DNA from 3 places in the Micromonospora aridisoli genome. Region 2 is predicted to be linked to each of the others. Evidence: riboswitches for the same ligand, from Rfam matches in the RefSeq annotation. Region 2 holds a riboswitch; each other region holds the start of a gene.

Region 1 (7,022 bases), on a different contig from region 2:
GATGCTTCAGACGCAAGGGGTACTCCTCCGGCGGCGACACGGCGACATCCGTGCACAGGGTCAGCGGGCGCTCACTCTACATTGATCTTGATGGTTCGACTGCCCCCGTCGACTGAATCGGACAATGCCGCGTGAGGTGGGTGGCGGCCTGCCGACGTGGTTGATCGCGCGCTGGCCACGGGTAGGGTGCCCGGCGGGCGGCACCGACCGGGTACCTCCAGGCGATCGGATCCGGCTGCCGCCCGACGGCGGGGAGGAGATGGACGTGCGTGTGACGTTGCCGAGAACCGGGAGGCGGGCATGACGAGCACCGCCCTCGCGGCCCCAGCGACCGCCCGGCGCGGGCGTACGGACGCCGACCGGCTGCCGTCGCTGACCGGGCTGCGGTGGATCGCCGCGATGCTGGTCTTCGGTTTCCACGCCGGCACGATGCGGATCATCGCCGACCCCGGCCCCCAGGCGGTGGTCGGCGAGATCTTCACCCTGGGCCTGTCCGGAGTGCAGTTCTTCTTCATCCTCAGCGGTTTCGTGCTGGTCTGGTCCGCGCGGCCCGGTGACTCCCGGCGCCGCTTCTGGCGTCGCAGGTTCGCCAAGATCTACCCCAACCACCTGGTGATGTGGGCGCTGGCGATCCTGGCGATGCTCTGGTTCGCCGACCCGATCAACCCGGTGGCGGCACTGGAGAACCTCCTCCTGGTGCAGGCCTGGGATCCCCGGCCGGGCCACTTCTACAGCGTCAACAACGTGAGCTGGTCGCTCTCCTGTGAGCTGTTCTTCTACCTGTGCCTGCCGCTGGTGCTGCCGGCGGTGCGACGGGCCCGGCCGTGGATGCTGTGGACCGTGGTCATCGCGGTACCGCTGCTGATCCTGGCCCTGTGGCCCGGGCAGACGCTGGTGCCGGAGCAGAGCCGTTGGTGGTTCACCCAGGTGTTTCCGCTGGTCCGGTCGCTGGAGTTCTGGATGGGCGTGGCCGCCGCCGAACTCATGCTGCGGGGCCGCTGGCGCGGCCCTCGGCTCCCCCTGGCCAGCGTGATCTTCGTCCTGACCTGGGTGGCGGCCTCCCAGTGGATCCGGGCCGAACTCTGGGCGGCGCTGCTGTCGGCGGCGTACGTCCTGGTGATCGCCGCGGCGGCCGACGCCGACGTGCACGGGCGGCGCTCGCCGCTGCGGTCCCGGACGATGGTCTGGCTCGGCGAGGTGTCCTTCGCCTTCTACCTGGTGCACGTGTTCGTGATCATGACGATTCTGCGGTTGACCGGCGACTGGGGGACCGGCCTGCCCGGTTGGTGGGGCCCCCTCGCCGTGATCGGGTTCCTCCTGCTCACCCTGGGGTTGGCCGCGTTGCTGCACCGGTACGTGGAACAGCCGATGATGCGCCGCCTGGCGCCGCCCCGAGCGGCGCGACCGGCGGTGGCGGGCGGCGTGGCGGGATCCGCGGCGGGTGGTGAACCCGCCGCGGAACGCCTGCCCCGACAGCGGACGGCGCGCGGCGACACGAACCCTGCCGAGGGCGCCGACCAGACTCGGACCGTCCATCGGGGACGGTGACTCGGGAAGCGACCTGACCTGCGGAAACCGGCGCGGGCGGCGACGCGCCGGGCGACACGACACGCCCGGTGACGGTGCGTCCGGGTGCTCGTCGCGGTAGCGTGGCGAGGTGCTTCCCGTCGCGCCGACCCGTCCTCTGTGGTGGTTGGCGCGCTGGGCCGTGCGGCTGCTGACCGGGTTCGCGGTCGCTGCCGCCTTCACGCTTGGCGCGTGGACGCTGCCGGCCCACGCGGTCCCCGCCGAGAAGCTCGCCGCCACCGCACCCACCCCGTCGGTCGAGGTCGCCGTACCATCGGCGTCCGGCGGCGGCGACCCGGCCGTCGCCCTCGATCTGGTCGGCGTCGCGACGGCGACCGTGCCGGGCGTCGGTGGCCCCGCCGACCTGGCCGGTGGGTCCACGACCCTGCCGGTGATCCCCGGCCCGCCGGAGCTGACGGTGCTCGGCACCGCCCCCGCGGAGGTCGGGTCGGCCCCGGCGTCCGCCGGCTCGGACGCTCGCGCGCCCCGCGCCCCGCCGTCCGCCTGAATACCGGCGACCTTCCGTCGTTTCCGCACCCCGGTGCCGCGTCCGCGCCAGGCACCTGCCAGCCCGTCGCCGTCCGCTGCGGCTTCGGGTCTCGCCATGACGATCCGCTGCCGGTACGGCCACCGGCGCCGTGCCGATGTTCTCGAGGTGCCGACATGGAGAAGACCGTTCTCTACCAGTTCCTGATCGAGGTGCCACGCGCCGCCGCCATCTGGTCGGTCCTGCTCGTGCTCGCGCTGGGCGTACTCACCGTCCTGGTCGCGCGCCCGGAGCCGACCGGGCCGGCGGAAAGACCCGGCCAGGATGAGGAGCGCGCCGCGATCGAGGCGGCCGACCGGCGGCGGTACGCCGGTGAGGTGGCGGTCGCGGCGGCTGGCGCCGCGCAGAACGCCGACCGGCGGCGTACGGCCTGGCGGGCCGCCCAGGCGGAACTGGACCGCGCCTGGGCCGCGTACGACGAAGCGGAGTCCGCCGCCCGGCGGCTGGCCGGCGTCACCGGGCTGCCGACCCCGCGTACCCCCCGAACTCCGGCCGAGTACGCGGCCCGGGAGCGGTGGCTGCACCGCGCCGCGATGGCGGCCCACTGGCGTGGGGATCTGACCGCCCGCCAACTCTGCGACGTCCTGGCCCGCCGGTCCGGCTGGGACCCCCGCCGGCATCCGGCCGAGCAGGAGGTGATCCTGGCCCGGGTGGTCCGCGACAACCGCCTGGCGGCCTACCGGGCGGCCGCTGAGCGGGAGCGTGAGCTGTGGCGGGCCGCGGAACTGGCCACCGAGGCGGCCCGTACCCTCTCCGCCGAGGCGTACGCGGCTGCCGAACGGCTCCGACCGGTCCGGTTGCCGGCCCCGGATCGGGCCACCGCCGAACGGCCCGCCGCGGTCCTGCGGTGGCGACCGGCCCGGCTGGGCTGAAAATTCCGTGAGGCGGGTCACACGAGGTCCGAATTCGGTCACTGTTCGTAGTTGAGCCTATTGTCGCAGCAATCTCCGTCGGCATTGTCCCGGAGTCGTCCGGTTCCCGCCCGAAGATGCCCGAAACGCCGTCGATCCCATTGAGCGACGCCAGTCGACGAATACCCGAAAATAGCCGCGCTGGATCATGTTTAAGCAGTTCAAGCGGGGTTGGAAACGACGTGACTGACCAGTAGTGTCAGCCCGTCCGATGCGGTAACCGATCGCAAGAGGCGACGCCGCATCGACCCGCTCAATCGTGATTTCACGAACCGGGGACCCACTGCACCACTGGGGTGAATCCGCGAGCCTCGGCCCGCGGTAGGGCGATCTTCCCGCCCGAATCCGTCAGCTAACCCGGTCGGCGGTGTCGGAAGGAGTCCCAACCCTCGTGCAGTCCGATGTGATCCCCCCGCTTTCCCCTCGCCTCCACGGCACCGCGGTGCCCGCACTCGCCGGCCCGATCGCCGCGAGCTGACCCGGTCATCGCCACCGCCCGGGTTCACCGGGCGTACCCCTGAACGGCCTTCCCGCTCGCCCGGGCGGTCCTCGGCGTCCCCATGCCGACCTGACCGCCGGAGCCGGTGCGCCGTCATCCCCTCAGCCCGTGGAGGAATCCGTGAAGCACACCCTTTCCCGCCGGCTCCGGCGGCTCGCCACCGAACGCCCGTACCAGATCGTGGCCGGTTCCGCCGTCGCGCTCGTGCTGGCCACCGGCACCGGTGCCGCGCTCGCCGGCACCGGCAACACCCCGGCCACCGAGCCCACCACGACCGCCGCCGAACTGCGCGGCGACACCGCGGCATCGCGCGGCCAGGACCGGGTCGAGGACGCTCCGTCGACCACCGCGCCGAGCAGTGCCGCACCGAGCAGCGCCGCACCGAGCAGCGCGGCACCGGCCAGTACCACCGCCGCGCCGTCGCCGAAGGCCACCTCGGCCACCCCGGACCCCGACCTGACCAGCAAGAAGGCCGCGCCCAAGCCGCCCGCGTCGAAGGTCCTCAAGTACGCGCACCAGGCCCAGACGACCGGCTACTACTGCGGCCCCGCCGCCGTGCGCAACGCGCTCAGCGCCGCCGGCATCGAGCGCAACCAGGACGCCCTGGCCACCCAGCTCGGCACCACCTTCGCCGGCACCAACTCGGCCGAGGACACCACCCGCGTCCTCAACGCCACCGTCAAGGGCAGCCCGTACAAGACCACGATGATCCGTGGCGGCGCGGCCACCCCGGCGCAGATGGATCAGCTCCAGGCCGACGTCGTCGCCGCCGTCACCGCCGGAAGGGGCGTCGTGGTGAACATCGCCGGCAGCGCCACCGACACCAACGGTCGCTGGCACTCCTTCCCCGGCGGCCACTACATCGCCGTGGTCGGCTACGAGGACTCCGGCCGGATGGTGAAGATCGCCGACTCGGCCGACGCCTCGTACCCGTCGTACTGGATGAGCACCATCGACCTGGCCAACTGGGCCGCCACCCGCGGCTACTCGGCCTGATCGCACCGGTCCCGATGCACGCGGAAGCCCTCGGCCCGCTGGTCGAGGGCTTCCGTTTCGGGTACGTCAGGCGTGCGGGCCGTGCTGCTTCGCCAGCGCGACGAACCTCGCCCAGGAATCCGGGGTGAAGGAGAGCGTGCCGCCGTCGCGGTTCTTGGTGTCGCGGACCAGCACCACGCCGGGCAGGTTGTCGGCGACCTCCACGCAGTCGTTGCCACTGGAGCCGCTGCGGATGGACTTGCGCCAGGTCGCGCCGTTCAGATCCGTGGCTTCACAACATCCTTCATCAGCTCGATCGACTGGCGGCCGGACAGCGCCTCGTTGCGCACCATCTCCCACCGGGACAGCAGGGTACTCAGGTCGTCGTCCTTGTCGACGAGGACGCCGCCGAGCGGGGTGTCCCGGTTACCCACCCAGCCGTCGTCCGCGCTTCGCGCCAGGATGAAGGGGCCGGTCAGTCCGGCATGCATGCCGACGCCCGCCGGCACGAGATGCACGCTGATGTTGGGCCGTCGAGCCAGGTCGACGAGGTGGTGCACCTGCTCGACCAGCGCGTCCTTCAGATCCTCGTCGACCCGCCGCAGCACCGCCTCGTCGATCACCGCGACGAGTTGGGGCGGTCGTCCTGCTCCAGGATGGCCTGCCGGACCAGCCGGTTGGCGAGCCGCCGATCCACCTCCGCCTCGGTCAGGGCGGCGTCGGTCCGGATCACCGCGCGGGCGTAGCGCTCGGTCTGAAGCAGGCCCGGCACCAGCGTCGGCTGGTAGCAGCGCAGCTGCCGGGCATGGCGCTCGGCCTCCAGGTAGGGCCGGAACCACGACGGCTGGCGCAGCACCTCGGCGGTCCGCAGCAGCTCCTCGAACATGCCGCCGGTCTCCAGGACCTCGTCCGCCCGTTTCGCGTACGGCCGGTCGAGCGGCCCGGTGCCCACCTCCACAGCGGACACCAGGGACGCCGAGTAGTTCGTCCGCCGACCGAACTCCTCCTGGTTCATGCCGCCCCCGATAGCCGGCCACAGCGCCCCGCAACACGAGATCTTGGACAGTTGCCGCTCCGCCGGAACGGCAACCGTCCAAGATCTCGGCATATGAACGGGGCGGCGGCTCGGCGAGTCGGCGGGGTGGTGGGTGACGGTGCGACGATCACGGGTGAGATCGACTTCCACGTCTGACACTTGTGCGAGGGGACATCATGGGGGAGCGGGAACCGTACGCGGGGCTGGCCACGACCTTCGACACCGCGGCGGAGCTGTACGAGCGGGCCCGTCCGCGCTACCCGACGCGGTTGTTCGCCGACCTGGCGGCGACGACGGGCCTGGCGACCGGAGCGGCCCGGGTGCTGGAGATCGGCACGGGCACCGGCCAGGCCACCCGCGACCTGCTGGCGCAGGGCTGGCACGTGGTCACCCTGGAACCGGGCCGGGAACTCGCCGCGGTGGCGCGGCGCATGCTCGACGGCCTCGGTGACGTGCGCGTCGTGGAGTCGCCCTTCGAACGGTGGGAGCCGGCCGACCACGCACCCTTCGACCTCGTGTTCGCCGCGACGTCGTGGCACTGGCTGGACCCGGGGGTCGCCTACCGGCGGGCCGCCGAGCTGCTACGCCCCGGCGGCCACCTGGCGATCGTCGCCACCGAGCACGTGTCACCACCGGACGGCGACGACTTCTTCCGGCAGGTGGAGCGGATCTACGACGAGGTCGGCATGGGCGACGGCCAGGGCGGCCCGAAACCACCCGAGGCGATCGCGGCGCCCGACGTGGCGGCGATGGAGGGCAGCGGGTTCTTCGGCCGACCGACCGTGCACCGCTACGTCTGGGGCCAGGACTACACCGCCGACGAATACCTGACCCTGCTGTCCACCTACTCCGGACACATCGCCGCCTCGCCCTGGCAGCGGCAGACACTGTTCACCGGGATCCGGGAGATGATCGCCGCCCGGCCGACCGCGACGGTGCGCAAGCACTACCTGAACACCCTCCAGATCGCCGCCCGCGCCGAGTGACCGCTGGCGGCCGGCGGGCGGTCCGGCTGACGCCGGGCGGCTCCGCCGCTCTGGGACCATGAGGGCGTGCTGATCTACAAGATCCTGTTGCCCGACGAGTGGTCCGAGTTCCAGGCCGCCGGCAGGTTCGACGGCTCGCCGTTCGACCGGGAGAGCGGGTTCATCCACTGCTCGTCACGGACGCAGCTGCCCGGTACCGCCGCACGGGTCTTCGGCGACCAGCCATCGCTGGTCGTCGTCGCGCTCGACGCCTCGCTGCTCGGCGACGTGCGGTGGGAGGACGCGCCGAACGGCGGACCGTTTCCGCACGTCTACGGAGCCCTGCCGGTCGAAGCCGTCACCGGGGTCCACCACGTCGCCGGCGCGGTCCGGGTCGACGACGATGTTCCCGCCGCCCAGGCCGGCGGCGATTCGGGTGGGTAAAGCGCTGGTCGGGTCCGGGGTGTGTGATCGATGATTGCGACCATGGCCACGATCCGGCGAGCCGAGAGGTCCACCCCGG
Region 2 (7,022 bases):
TCACCTACGACGCGCGCGGGCACGGCCGTTCCAGCTGCATGGCCCTGCCCACGGCCACCCTGGCCCAGTTGGGTGACGATCTGGCGGCGGTGCTGGACGCGGTGGCCCCCACCGGGCCGGTGATGCTGGTCGGCCACTCGATGGGCGGCATGACGATCATGGAGTACGCGCACCGCCACCCGGAACACTTCTCGCGACGCACCGCCGGCCTGGTCTTCATCTCCACCACCGCGGAGGGGCACACCCACACCGTCTACGGACTTTCGCCCCGGATCGCCCGGATCATCCGGCTGGCGGAGACCACCGGGGCCGGGGTACTGGCCCGCTGCGGCTCCTGGCGACCGCCCCGGGCCCTGCTGCGGGCGCTGCGCCCGAGCATCCGCTGGATGCTCTTCGGCGACCGCTGCGACCCCACCGACATTCGGCTGGTCACCTCGGCGGTGGCCCGCGCCTCGCTGCGGTCCATCGGCGGGTTCCGGGCCTCCATCGGCACCCAGCACCGGCTGGCCACCCTGGCCGAACTGGCGCACCTGCCGGCGGCGGCGCTGGTCGGCGACCGGGACCGCCTCACCCCGCCGCCGTGCGCGGAGTCGATCGCCGCCGCCCTGCCGGCCACCGAGCTGACCGTCTGCCCCGGGGCCGGGCACATGCTGATGATGGAGCGTCCCGAAGAGGTCAACGCCGCCCTGGCCGGTGTGCTGCGCCAGGTCCTGAACGCCCTCCCGGCCCGGCAGCGCGTGCACCACTGACCGCCGCCCGCTCCGGCCGAGGTGCCCTTTCGCAGGGGGCCGTCGCCGGCCGGCGAAGATCCGGGAGAAACACCCTCGGACGTGGGGCGTAATCTCGTGCGGTTGGCCGGGCGGCGTCACGAGGAGAGCGAGCGGTGGACCAGAGCACCCTGGATCAGGAGATCGCCGCCGAACAACGGCATCTCGACCGGGTGTACGCGCGACTGGCCGAGCTGCGCCGGTCCGCGGTTCGCGCGGAGCGGGAGGGCTACCGGCTCGCCCGGGTCGGCACCTTCGGCGCGCTGGTCGAGCGCGACGCCATGGTCTTCCACGCCGCTCAGCGACGTCACCTGCTCGACGCCGAGTACGAGGGGCTGGTCTTCGGCCGGCTCGATCTGCGCGACGGACAGACCCTGTACGTCGGGCGGCTCGGGATCCGCGACGAGGACGCCACCACGCTGGTGGTGGACTGGCGGGCCCCGGCCGCCGCCGCGTTCTACCGGGCGACGCCGGCCGAGCCGCTGGGTGTCGTCCGGCGCCGGACGATCCAGTCCAGCGGTGAGCGGGTCACCCGCATCGAGGACGACCTGCTGGACCCGGACGCCGCCCCGCCGGACATGCCGGTCGTCGGCGACGGTGCGCTGCTGGCCACCCTGTCCCGGACCACCGGTCGCGGCATGCGCGACATCGTGGCCACCATCCAGCGCGAGCAGGACGAGGCGATCCGCTCCCCCGGCTCGGGGGTGACCCTGGTCTCCGGTGGCCCGGGCACCGGCAAGACCGCGGTGGCGCTGCACCGTGCGGCGTACCTGCTCTACGCCGACCGCAGCCGGTACGCCGGCGGCGGCATCCTGGTGATCGGCCCGTCCTCGGTCTTCGTCGAGTACATCGCCTCGGTGCTGCCGTCGCTCGGCGAGGACACCGCCACCCTGCATTCGCTGGGCACGCTGTTCCCCGGGGTGACCGCCACCCGCACCGACCCGCCGGAGGTCGCGGCCGTCAAGGGTTCGCTGCGGATGCGTCGGGTGCTGGAGCGGGCGGCCCGGGACGCGGTGCCCGACTCCCCGACCGAGCTGCGCCTGCTGTACCGGGGCAAGCTGCTCCGGCTGGAGCGGGCCGAGCTGGACGCCATCCGGGACCGGGCGCTGCCCCGCGGCGCCCGTCGTAACGAGGTGCGCCGGGCCGGCTTCGACGGCGTGCTCGCCGCGCTCTGGTCGCAGGCCCGCCAGCTGGGCATCGCCGGCCTGCCCGAGCAGCGCGCCTTCGAGGACGAGCTGATCGACCGCACGGACTTCCGCGACTTCCTGAAGGCGTGGTGGCCACGGCTGCATCCACGGCATGTGCTCGCCTGGCTGGCCGATCCGCAGCGGCTGCGCCGGTACGCCGGCGGCATCCTCTCCGGCGCCGAGATCCGGCTGCTCGGCGCGGCGTACCGGGAGTTGGCCGTGCACGGTCCGACCGTCGCCGACGTCGCGCTGCTGGACGAGTTGGACGCGCTGCTCGGCAAGCCGATGCGCCCCGCCCGCAGGAAGCGGGATCCGTTCCAACTCGCCGGTGGGGTGCGTGAGCTGAGCACCTTCGCCGACCGGCAGCGGGCTGCCCGGCAGGCCGCCCGGGAACGTCCCGAGGACTACCGCGACTACGCCCACCTGGTGGTCGACGAGTCCCAGGACGTCTCGCCGATGCAGTGGCGGATGGTGGGCCGGCGTGGACGACTGGCGTCCTGGACCGTGGTGGGCGACCCCGCGCAGACCGCCTGGACGGGGAACCCGCAGGAGTTGGAGCGGGCCCGTGACCAGGCGCTCGGCCGCCGTCGCCGGCACCGGTTCACCCTCACCACGAACTATCGCAACTCGGCGGAGATCTTCGCGGTGGCGGCGGCCGAGATCCGCCGGGTGTACCCGGACCTCGCGCTGCCTGTCGCGGTCCGCTCCACCGGGATCGACCCGGTCCAGCTGGTGGTGCCGGCACAGGAGCTGGAGGCCACCGTCGTGACGGCCGCCTGCGCCCTGCTCGGCAAGGTCGAGGGCACCGTCGGCGTGATCACTCCGGTGCCCCGCAGGGATCAGGTCGCGACCTGGTTGGGCGCGATCGGCGACGAGCGGCTGCAGGTGGTGACCAGCCTGGAGGCCAAGGGCATGGAGTACGACGGTGTGGTGCTGGTGGCCCCGGGCGAGATCCGGGCGGAGCCGGGCGCGGGCGTCCGTACCCTCTACGTCGCACTGTCCCGGGCGACCCAGCGGTTGACCACCGTCGACCCGACCGGTTGAGCCGACCGCACAAGAATGCATACATAGCGATGTCGGCATAGATCCTTCCCCGGACCGGCGGACGACGGAAGGTGTCTGGGTGGGCTCCGGCCATGACCACCACCACGCCGCGGTGTCGAACGCCGCACACCGCCACTCCGGCCGAATGTGGGCGGCGTTCGCCCTGCTCAGCACGCTGATGCTGATCGAGGCGGCGACCGCCCTGCGGACCGGTTCGCTGGCTCTGCTCTCCGACGCCGGGCACATGTTCACCGATGTGCTGGGCATCGGGATGGCCCTCGCGGCCATCGCCGCCACCCGCCGGACCGACAGCGATCCGCAACGCACCTTCGGCCTCTACCGGCTGGAGGTGCTCGCGGCGCTGGCCAACGCCGTACTGCTCTCCGGCGTCGCGGTGTACGTGCTGGTCGAGGCGGTCCGCAGGTTCGACGATCCGCCCGAGGTGGTCGCCGGCCCGGTACTGGTGGTGGCGGCACTCGGCCTGTTCGCCAACGTCGCCGCGTTCGCGTTGCTGCGCCCCGGGGCCCGGGAGAGCATCAACCTGCGCGGGGCCTACCTGGAGGTGCTGGCCGACCTGCTCGGCTCGCTGGGCGTGATCGCGGCCGCCCTGCTGATCGTCGTAACCGACTGGTGGTGGGCCGATCCGTTGGTGGCGGTGGGGATCGCCACGTTCATCCTCCCCCGGACCTGGCGGCTGGGCCGGGCGGCGGTACGCATCCTGGTCCAGGCCGCCCCGGAACACCTCCAGGTCACCGCGGTGCACGACCGGCTGGCCACGGTTCCCGGGGTGGCCGGCGTCCACGATCTGCACGTCTGGACGTTGACCTCCGGCATGGAGGTGGCCTCGGCGCACCTGACGATCAGCCCCGGCACGGACGTCGGTGCCGTGCTGGCGGCCGCCCGCGCCGCGCTGCACGAGGACTTCCAGATCGAGCACGCGACCCTCCAGATCGAGCCGCGAACGGATCCCGGAGACTGCGGGACGGTGCAGTGGTGACGGTGCGGCCTGGAGAAATGGGCTTATTGCCGGCTTTGACCTGCTTTACTAGTCAGCAACTCAACACCACGAGTAACACCAGCTGCACCGGTCACGTAGGCACCGGTAGGCTCGGACCCGGCCTCCGCCAGGCGGCACCCACCGGTGCCGGCGGCGGCCGCCGCCTAATCGCCCGCCAGGGCGAACCGGGGAACCATGTTCCTGGGGTGCATCCGCGTCAGCGGTAGGGATCTTCCGTCCCGAACCCGTCAGCTAACCCGGTCGGCGGCTGACGGAAGGACATGTGCATGCCAGCAGTGGCAACCGTGAGACCGGCCGCCCGTACGGCGGCCCTGATCGCCGCCGCGCTCGCCCTCATCCTCGGCGTCGCGCTGGCCCCCTTCGCCCCCGCCGCCGCGGCACCGCAGGGACTGCGTGCGGCGGCCCCGGACGACGTGGACGACGAGGGCGGCACCCCGGCGCTCCGGGCCCAACTGGAGGCCGCCAGCAAGGGCTACCTCGACGCCAAGACCGCGCTCGACCGCTCGGTCAAGCGGCAGAAGCAGCTCGCCGAGCAGCTCAAGACGACCGAGAGCCAGCTCGCCGAGCGCACCACCAAGGTCGCCGAGATCGCCGCGCAGGCGTACCGCACCGGCCGGCTGGGCGCCGCGTCGGCGTTGCTCAACAGCGGATCACCCGCCGGGTTCATGGACCGGGCGGCGGCGCTGGACGCGGTGGCCGCCAACGAGGATCGCGCACTGCGCGAACTCCAGGCCGCCCGCGACGAGGTCAGCACCACCAAGCAGGCGCTGGACGTGGAGGTCCAGGAGCAGCGCAAGCAGGTGGCAGTGATGGCCAAGCGCAAGGAACAGGCCGAGCGGGCGTTGACCGTGGCCATCGAGCGGGACGAGGCGGCCGAGCGCGCCGCGGCCGCCGAGCGCGCCAACCGCGCACCGACGCGCAGCAGCAACAGCAGCAGCAGCGGCGGGTCGAGCCCCACCGCCAAGCCCGCGCCCCGTAACTCCGACGGGTCGTGGCCGGCGGAGTCGTGCAGCGTCAACGACCCCACCCCGGCCAACGGCTGCATCACCCCGCGCACCCTGCACGCGCTGAACCAGGCCAAGTCGGCCGGCTTCACCCGGTACGTCTCCTGCTACCGCTCCGGCGGTTCGGGTGAGCACCCGAAGGGCCGGGCCTGCGACTTCGCGGCCCAGAAGAACGGCTTCGGCGGAGACGCGACCGGCGGCGACCGGACCTACGGCAACAACCTGGCGGCGTACTTCGTCAACAACGCCGACCGGCTCGCCGTGCTCTACGTGATCTGGTACAGGCAGATCTGGCTACCCAGCAGTGGCTGGAAGTCGTACAGCGGCGCTCGGGGCGACCCGTCCAGCGATCACACCAACCACGTACACCTGTCGGTCTACTGATCCGCCACGGCACCGGGTGAGCCGTCCTGCACGGACGGTTCGCCCGGTGCCGCGTTTCCACCCTTCGCCAGCGGGGCACCGTCCCTTCGGCGCGCACCGACACGTCTGCACGGTTACGGTCGTACCAGGAAGCGGACATTGCTCCGTTAACGGGAGGAACGTGCATGAGTGAGCGCAGCGAGCGGATCACCAGGCTCAACGTCGGTACGGACCACGGCGGGGTGCGGCGATGAGCGGTCACGTGATGGTCTTCGCGCCGACCCCGCTGCTGACCGTCACCGTCGACCAGCCGAGTGACGCCCCGGAGCTGCATCTGCACCCGGGCGGCCAGGGAGTGTGGCAGGCCCGGATGGTGCTCTCCCTCGGCGTCGACGTGGTGCTCTGCGCGGCGCTCGGTGGCGAGATCGGTCAGGTCCTGGAGCCGTTGCTGGTCAGCGAGGGGGTCGACCTCAAGGTCGTGGCCCGCGACTCCGGCGGCACCGGCGGGTACGTGCACGACCGTCGCGAGGGCAGCCGACGGGAGATCGTGGACGTGATCGGCCAGCCGTTGAGCCGGCACGAACTCGACGAGCTGTATAACCTCGCGCTCGGGGAGGGCCTGCGGGCCCCGGTGAGCGTGCTCAGCGGACCGAACCATCCTTCACTCGTCCCCGCCGACCTCTACCGGCGCTTCGCCGCCGACCTCGGCGCCAACGGCGGCCGGGTGGTGGTGGACCTCTGCGGCGAGCATCTCACCGCCGTCCTGGAGAGCGGGGTCTTCTTCCTCAAGATCAGCCACGAGGAACTGGTCGCCGACGGGCGGGCGGAGGGTGACGACGAGGAACAGCTCACCCGTGCCATGTACGACCTGCATGCCTCCGGCGCCGAGAACGTGGTGGTCAGCCGCGCCGACCGGCCCGCGTTGGCGCTGGTCGACGGAGAGGTGTTCGAGGTGCGGATGCCGCGGCTGGAGGCGGCCGACCCACGCGGTGCGGGCGACTCGATGACCGCCGGTGTGGCCGCGGTGGTGGCCCGCGGTGGCGACGTCCGCACCGCGATCCGCACCGGCGCGGCGGCCGGCGCGCTGAACGTCACTCGGCACGGCCTCGGTACCGGCCGACTCGACTCGATCAACGGCCTCGTCGACCGGGTCCGGCTGGAGCCCGCGGGCAGCCGCCCGCAGGAGCGCACCACCCCTGACGAACTGGCCCAACGGGCAGGTGACCGATGACGCTACGGGTGCTGATCACCAACGACGACGGGATCGCCGCGCCCGGCATCCAGGCCCTGGCCCGGGCCGCCGTCGACCGCGGCCTGGACGTGGTGGTGGCCGCCCCACTGGAGGAGGCGAGCGGCACCAGCGCTGCGATGAGCGCCCTGGAGGAGGACGGGCGGGTGGTGGTCCGCGAGCATCCGCTGCCGGAGCTCGACGGGGTGCCGGCGTTCGGCGTCGGCGGCTCGCCCGGATTCATCGCGCTCATCGCCGTGCACGGCGCGTTCGGGCCGCCGCCGTCGGTGCTGCTGTCGGGAATCAACCGGGGCGCCAACGCGGGACGCGCCGTGCTGCACTCCGGCACCGTGGGGGCCGCCTTCACCGCCGCCGCCAACGGCTGCCGGGCGATGGCGGTGTCGCTGGACG
Region 3 (7,022 bases), on a different contig from region 2:
GTCGGGGTGCCCGCAGTGCCGTGCCCGATCGCGGCGGGTGAAGCGCGCCACGTCCGACCGGGACGATCGGGCGAGGGTCCGCTCAACGATCGGCGGTGCCGGTCACCGGCTCCTTGGTGAACAGGGCCAGCAGATCGCCGACCTGGTGGTCGGCCTCCGCCGGGTGGCGGAACCGCCCGGACGGGTTGAGGGTGTACTCGTTGCGTCGGCCGACCCGGGTGCGATGCAGGTAACCGCCGGCCTCCAGGTCGGCGACGATGGCCTGGGCGGCACGCTCGGTGACGCCGACCTCGGTCGCCACGTCGCGGAGCCGTGCGGTGGGGTTACGGGCGATGGCGAGCAGGACATGTGCGTGGTTCGTGAGAAACGTCCAGTTCCGGGTGGTTTCCCGTCCGTCGTTGCTTGCCATGTCCGCCATCGTAGGACCTGCCGTTCGGGTTCTCCGGGTCGCGCCGGCTGCCGGGCGTACCGCTCGACCGGGCGCAAGCGTCGACGGGATGCATGAAATGCATATCACGTATAGCTTGACGTGCGTTATGCCGCGTGTGACCGTGTTGGCAGCCCGTGACCAGCGTCGGCCGGGATGACCAGGCATTCCCTCCCAGAGAAGAGGTGCAGCCGGATGAGTCGACCCGGAACGCTCGGCCCGCAGCCCGGACCGGAACGCGAGCTGCTCACCGCGGACCTGCCCGGCGCCCCGCAGCAGGCCCTCGCCGAGTTGGTCGCCGGCAACCGCCGGTTCGTCACCGACGCCGTCCGGCACCCCAACCAGGATGCCGGCCGTCGTGCCGCAGTCGCGGCCGAACAACACCCGTTCGCGGTGATCGTCGGCTGCTCCGACTCCCGGCTCGCCGCCGAGATCATCTTCGATCGCGGACTGGGTGATCTCTTCGTGGTCCGCACCGCCGGGCACACGGTCGGACCGGAGGTGCTGGGCAGCGTGGAGTACGCGGTGGCCGTGCTGCGTACGCCGCTGGTGGTGGTGCTCGGGCACGACTCGTGCGGTGCGGTGCAGGCGGCCCGCGACGCGTTGGCCACCGCCACCACGCCCGCCGGCCATCTGGGTGCCGTGGTCGACGCCGTGGTGCCGAGCCTGCGCCGGGCGCAGGAGGCCGGGGTGCAGGACCTGGACGGGATCGTGGACATCCACATCGCGCGTACCGTCGAGACGATGCTGGCCTCCTCCGCGACTCTCGCGGCGGAGGTGGACGCCGGGCGGTGCGCGGTGGTCGGAATGTCGTACCGGCTGGCCGCCGGTGAGGTGCGGGCGGTGGCGGCGGAACCCGCCGACCTGGCCGGTGCGATGGTGTCCGCGCCCTGAACGCGCCGACGTTCCGGCCAGTTTCTGACCTCTGAGCGCCAGCCACCTGGCGCGGACCGCCTCATCCACCCGACGAGGGCCGCCCCGCCTGCTGGCGGGACGGCCCTCGGTGCGTCGCGTCGGGCGCTCAGAGCAGTGACACGTGGACGTGATCGGTGTGGTTGGACGGGCCGCTGTAGGAACTCCAGCCCGTCGCCGGGAACCAGATCTGCCGGTTCCAGATCACGTAGTAGACGCCCAGCCGGTCGGCGTTGCGGACCAGGAAGGCCGCCAGGTTGTTGCCGTAGATCCGGGTGTCGTTGTTGTGCCACGGGCTGAAGCCGCTGTTCTGCAACGACCAGTCGCAGGCCCGGCCCTTGGGGTGCTCGAACTTGTCGCCCGGGCGGAAGCAGCCGACGAACCGGTTGAAGCCGGCCCGCTTCACCTCCTTGTACATGTGCAGTGTCCGCGGGGTGATGCAACCCGACGTGGTCGGGTCGTTCTGGCTGCACGACTCCGGCTTCCAGCCGCCGTCCGCCGCCCGGTTCGGTGCGATCCGGGCCACCGGCGAGGTGGCGTCCACCAGGCCGCCGGTCAGGCCGACACCGCCGACCAGCCGGAGCGACTTCTCCGCCTCGCTCTTCTTGCGCGCCATGTCGTTGGTCAGCTTCTGCTGCTCGCGTACCTCGACGTCGAGCGCGAGCTTGGCCTGCTCCGCACGGAGCTTGATGGCGTTGACCTCACCAAGCTTCTTGTCGTTGACCAGGTTCAGCTCGTCCAGCGCCGAGGCCCGGTCGATGAACGAGTCCGGCGCGGTGCTCTGCAACAGCATGGCGATCGCGCCGACCCGGCCCGTCCGGTACGACTGGGTGGCGATCTGGGCGACCTGGGGGGAGAGCGCCTCCAGGTCGGCCTGCGCGCGGCGTACCTCCACCGCGAGTTGGAGCTGCCGCTTCTTGGACTTCTCGAGCTTGGCCTTGGCCTTGGAGAAGTCCCGGTTGGTCGCCTCGATCAGCTCGTTCAGCATCGGCGGGTCGTCGTCGTGCTGGGCGGGCTTGGGGTTGCTCGGCGCCGCCGTCGCGGGCATCGGTCCGCCGAACACGGCGAACGCGGCGAACACGGCCACCACGGGTGTCAACCAGCGGCGTAGGGGTGCCGTCACTGTTTTCCCTTCCATCGACCGCCGACCGGGTTAGCTGACGGGTTCGGGACGGAAGTGGCCCCTACCGCTTTCGCGGATTCACCCCACGTACCTGGGTCCCCGGCTCGCCTGGCGGCGATTGGGCGGTGGCACCGCAGGCGCCGCTGCGCGCCTTCGGCGGTGACCGGCAGTGAGGTTACCCGACAGTCCATCTGTGCTTCTACGCCCCGAACCCGACTAGATGCGTCATTTCGTAATCGCGTTGAGTGACCAGTGACACGGTTTGAAGCCGCATCGGCAGGGGCGGTCACGCTGAGGAGTGTCACCATGTGGTGTCCGTGCTCCTGTCCGGGTCGGGCCACCCCGAGCGGGTGGCGGGGGATGTGTTCCGGGTGGGTGGGGTGCTGAGGGCGTGGAGCGCCTCGGCCCGGTCCGTCGCCGGCCGGGGTACTACGGGGGTGGGCTCACCGGCGGGTGCGTTCGCGTCGCCGCTGGCGTCGCCGCGCCCTGCGGTGGTGACCAGCGCGGCCAGCGCGGTGGTCAGCGGTACGGCGGCGATCAGACCGAGCGTGGCCACCACGCTGCGGACGATCTCCGTGGTGAGGAACTCACTGGTCACGATCTGCCCCAGCGCGCGGGAGTCCGCGGTCAACAGGAGCAGCAGTGGCAGCGAGGCGCCGGCGTACGCCAGCACGATGGTGTTCACCACCGAGGCGATGTGCGCCCGCCCGACCCGGGTGGCCGAGCGGTACAACTCGCGACGGGAGAAGTTCGGGTTGGCGTGCCGCAGTTCGGTGACCGCGGCGGCCTGGGTCACGGTGACGTCGTCGAGCACGCCCAGTGACCCGATGATGATGCCGGCCAGGAGCAGGCCGTGCAGGTCCACGTCGGCGCGGAACATGGACAGTGTGGTGGCGTCCTCGCTGCCGAAGCCGGTCAGGTGGGTGGCCCCGGTGGCGGCCAGCCCGAGCAACCCGGTGAGGACCAGACTGGCGAGCGTCCCGAGCACGGCCACCGAGGTCTGTGCGGATATGCCGTGCGTCAGGTACAGCACCACGAACATGATCAACGAGGCGCCGACGATGGCGACGAGCAGCGGCGGCTGCCCGGCGCTGATGCCGGGCAGCACGAAGGTCAGCAGGATGGCGAAGCTGGCGGCCAGGCCGCCCAGCGCCGCCAGGCCCCGCAACCGCCCGAAGGCCACGATGGCGGCGGCGAAGAGCACGGCCAGCCACACCAGCGGCTTGCCGCGCTGGTGTTCGGCGATGTTGTAGGTGCTGATCGAGGGGTCCGCCGGGTCGATCAGCGAGACCAGGATGATGTCGTCGCCGACATCGATGCGAGGGGCGCCCGGACCGGCCGGGATGGGCGTCTGCACATCCTGGCCGGCGTCCGGGCCGGTCTGCACCCGGACGGTGACCGTGCCACACGGCCCCGCCGCTGTCGTCGGGGTGCCCTCGGGCACCGCGGGATTGGGCGGGCAGGGCTCGCTGACCACGCGGGTGACCGTGCCGTGGTAGCGGGGGGTGTCGTCGGCGGCCTCGGGACGTGGGGCGTCCCGGGGCCAGAGCACGATGGCGGCGACCAGCGTGGCGAGGAAGAGGGGGACCACCGTCACGACGAGGATCCGCCGCACCCGGGGCGGGGTGGGCGGAGCGGAACGGGTGTGATCGGCGCCCATTCAGTGTCTCCCAACGATTTCAGGGCTGAGTACGTGTCGATGGGCGAGACGGTTCAGTCTCACCGGACGACCGTGGCGAAGGGCGGCCGGATCGGCCTGAATGTGGCGGGGTGACTGCTTACCGTGAGCGACAGGTTGGCGCGCGACGGTCGCGGGAACGTGCGCCCGACAGCGGGCTCGGGCCGCGAGGCACGGATTTCGGCTGGCCATCGTGTGCGAATGGTAGCCAGCCCGACATCGCGACGCAGGTCGCGCGGGTCTGTCGGCGGGTCGGGTGCGGCCTAGCCGCGCTTCATGAGGCGGCCCACGGCGGCCATCATCTCGGTCGCCATCTCGTCGGCGCGCCCCTCGGCGGCACCCTCGTGCATGCAGTGCCGGGCGTGCCCGTCCAGTAGACCGAGGGCGACCTTGTCCAAGGCGGCCTGGACGGCGGAGATCTGGGTGAGCACGTCGATGCAGTAGCGGTCGTCGTCGACCATCTTCTCGATGCCGCGTACCTGACCCTCCACCCGGCGAAGCCGGGCGAGCAGCTGGTCCTTGCTTGCGGTGTAGCCGCGGATCGGTGCGGGTGTGCTCATGACGGCAAGAATAGCCTACCCCTGGGGGGTATGGTACGGTCGACGCATCGGATACCCCCGGCGGGTATCGCGACCGGCTGCCCGGCCCGCTCCGGCCGGGCTTGGGAGAGGAGAGTTCCGTGGTCACCACGACGTACCAGGTGCAGGGCATGACCTGCGGGCACTGCGTCAACGCGGTCAGCACGGAGATCGGCGCGCTCGAGGGCGTCCAGGACGTTCAGGTCGACCTGGCCGCCGGTCGGGTCACCGTCACCAGCGACCAGCCGCTCTCCGAGGACGCGGTGCGCGCCGCCGTCGACGAGGCCGGATACGAGCTGGCCGGCGCCTGAGTCGGTCAGCGGACGACCCGAGGAGTCAAGCATGAACACGGCGACGAAGCTGAGCGGCTTCGCACTCGGCCTCGCGGCGGTGTTCGGCGCTGCGTACGGGGTGGGACAGGTGAGCGGTCCGGTGAGCGTCGCCACGGCCGGCCACGACAGCGGGGTCGCCGACCACGGCGGTGACCTCCGTGACGAGGGCGGAGCCGGCCACGGCGAGCAGGCGGCCGGGCACCTGCCCGGCGGTCTGCTCGTCTCCGACCGTGGCTACACCCTGGTGCCGGTCGAGGCGCCGGCGGGTGAGTTCGCCTTCCGGATCAGCGGGCCCGACGGCCGTCCGGTTACCGGATACGACGTCACCCACGACGAGCGGATGCACCTGATCGTCGCCCGCCGCGACCTCTCCGGTTTCCGGCACGTTCACCCGAGGATGACCGAGGACGGCACCTGGCGGATCGCCTCGCCCCTGGATTCCCCCGGGGTGTGGCGGGCCTTCGCCGACTTCAGCCCCACCGGGGGCGAACCCTTGACGCTCGGCGTCGACGTGACCGTCCCCGGCGAGTTGGCCGAGCGGCCGCTGCCCGCTCCGGCGAAAAGCGCGACCGTCGACGGTTACACGGTCACGCTCGCCGGTACTCCGCAACCCGGGCGCACCGCGACGCTGACGCTGACCGTCAGCCACGACGGCGTGCCGGTCACCGATCTGGAGCCGTATCTCGGTGCCTACGGTCACCTGGTGGCACTGCGCCGCGGTGACCTGGCCTACCTGCACGTGCATCCCGAGGGCGCTCCCGACGACGGGCGGACCACCCCCGGCCCGCAGGTGAGCTTCGCCACCGAGTTCCCCTCGGCCGGCACGTACCGGCTCTACCTCGACTTCCGCCACCGGGGCACGGTGCGTACCGCCGAATTCACGGTGCACGTCGGTGAGCCGGGAGACACCACCGCACCGGCGGGCGAGCAAGGCACCCCCGAGCCCGAGGACGGGCACGGCACACCCGGGCACGGGCACGACTGACGGGACCAGACATGAGCACGAGCCGCCACCTGACCACCGCACCGCACCTGATCGACTTGGCCATCGGTGGGATGACCTGCGCGTCCTGCGCCGCCCGGATCGAGAAGAAACTGAACCGGATGGAGGGCGTGCAGGCCACCGTCAACTACGCCACCGAGAAGGCGACCGTCTCCTACGCCGACCCGGTCACCCCGGACGACCTGGTCGCCACGGTGGAGAAGACCGGTTACCGGGCCACCCTGCCGCCGCCGCCCTCGCCGGCCGAACCGGCGGCCGCCGCCGAACCGGTGGACCCGCTGCCCGCCCTGCGTACCCGGCTGTGGGTCTCGGTGGCGCTGAGCGTGCCGGTGATCGCGCTCGCCATGGTGCCGGCCTGGCAGTTCACCTACTGGCAGTGGCTGTCGCTGACGCTGGCCGCCCCCGTGGTCGCCTACGGCGGGCTGCCCTTTCACCGGGCCGCGCTGGTCAACCTGCGTCACGGTGCCGCGACCATGGACACCCTGGTCTCCCTGGGCACGCTGGCCGCTCTGGGATGGTCGGTGTGGGCTCTGTTCCTCGGCACGGCCGGTACGCCGGGGATGACCCATCCGTTCAGCTTCGACATCGGTCGTACCGACGGCGCCGGCAACATCTACCTGGAGGCGGCCGCCGGGGTGACCACCTTCATCCTCGCCGGGCGCTACTTCGAGGCGCGGGCGAAGCGGACCGCCGGCGCGGCCCTGCGGGCCCTGCTGGAGCTGGGCGCCAGGGACGTGTCCGTGCTGCGGGACGGGGTGGAGACCCGGGTGCCGATCGACCAGCTGGCGGTCGGGGACCGCTTCGTGGTGCGGCCCGGCGAGAAGATCGCCACCGACGGGACGGTGGAGGAGGGTTCCTCGGCGGTCGACGCCAGCCTGGTGACCGGCGAGTCGGTGCCGGTGGAGGTGGGTGCGGGCGACACCGTGATCGGTGGTTGTGTCAACGCCGGTGGCCGGTTGGTGGTGACCG

The links. A riboswitch is a leader RNA that binds a small molecule or an ion and turns the genes downstream of it on or off. The one in region 2 is predicted to bind cyclic di-AMP.
Region 1: another riboswitch for cyclic di-AMP. It lies ahead of SM447_RS08535 (C39 family peptidase); the one in region 2 lies ahead of SM447_RS24425 (coiled-coil domain-containing protein).
Region 3: another riboswitch for cyclic di-AMP. It lies ahead of SM447_RS06505 (coiled-coil domain-containing protein); the one in region 2 lies ahead of SM447_RS24425 (coiled-coil domain-containing protein).

What each region holds. Positions count from the first base shown of each region.
Region 1 covers NZ_JAXCFK010000003.1:337,833-344,854, reverse strand. Annotated here, with positions in the region: gene SM447_RS08555 (hypothetical protein) at 1-16, opposite strand, end outside; gene SM447_RS08550 (acyltransferase family protein) at 301-1,548, shown strand; gene SM447_RS08545 (hypothetical protein) at 1,658-2,074, shown strand; gene SM447_RS08540 (hypothetical protein) at 2,230-2,985, shown strand; cyclic di-AMP (ydaO/yuaA leader) riboswitch at 3,265-3,406, shown strand; gene SM447_RS08535 (C39 family peptidase) at 3,632-4,519, shown strand; gene SM447_RS08530 (DUF397 domain-containing protein) at 4,586-4,780, opposite strand; partial or broken gene SM447_RS08525 (DUF5753 domain-containing protein) at 4,777-5,384, opposite strand; gene SM447_RS08520 (class I SAM-dependent methyltransferase) at 5,711-6,520, shown strand; gene SM447_RS08515 (DUF952 domain-containing protein) at 6,587-6,943, shown strand; gene SM447_RS08510 (TOPRIM nucleotidyl transferase/hydrolase domain-containing protein) at 6,986-7,022, shown strand, end outside.
Region 2 covers NZ_JAXCFK010000013.1:48,136-55,157, forward strand. Annotated here, with positions in the region: gene SM447_RS24410 (alpha/beta fold hydrolase) at 1-749, shown strand, start outside; gene SM447_RS24415 (HelD family protein) at 884-2,998, shown strand; gene SM447_RS24420 (cation diffusion facilitator family transporter) at 3,078-3,995, shown strand; cyclic di-AMP (ydaO/yuaA leader) riboswitch at 4,147-4,278, shown strand; gene SM447_RS24425 (coiled-coil domain-containing protein) at 4,283-5,404, shown strand; gene SM447_RS24430 (1-phosphofructokinase family hexose kinase) at 5,634-6,614, shown strand; gene surE (5'/3'-nucleotidase SurE) at 6,611-7,022, shown strand, end outside.
Region 3 covers NZ_JAXCFK010000002.1:640,688-647,709, forward strand. Annotated here, with positions in the region: gene SM447_RS06495 (helix-turn-helix transcriptional regulator) at 83-418, opposite strand; gene SM447_RS06500 (carbonic anhydrase) at 623-1,321, shown strand; gene SM447_RS06505 (coiled-coil domain-containing protein) at 1,449-2,462, opposite strand; cyclic di-AMP (ydaO/yuaA leader) riboswitch at 2,466-2,597, opposite strand; gene SM447_RS06510 (YibE/F family protein) at 2,764-4,122, opposite strand; gene SM447_RS06515 (metal-sensitive transcriptional regulator) at 4,404-4,700, opposite strand; gene SM447_RS06520 (heavy-metal-associated domain-containing protein) at 4,820-5,029, shown strand; gene SM447_RS06525 (hypothetical protein) at 5,061-6,035, shown strand; gene SM447_RS06530 (heavy metal translocating P-type ATPase) at 6,047-7,022, shown strand, end outside.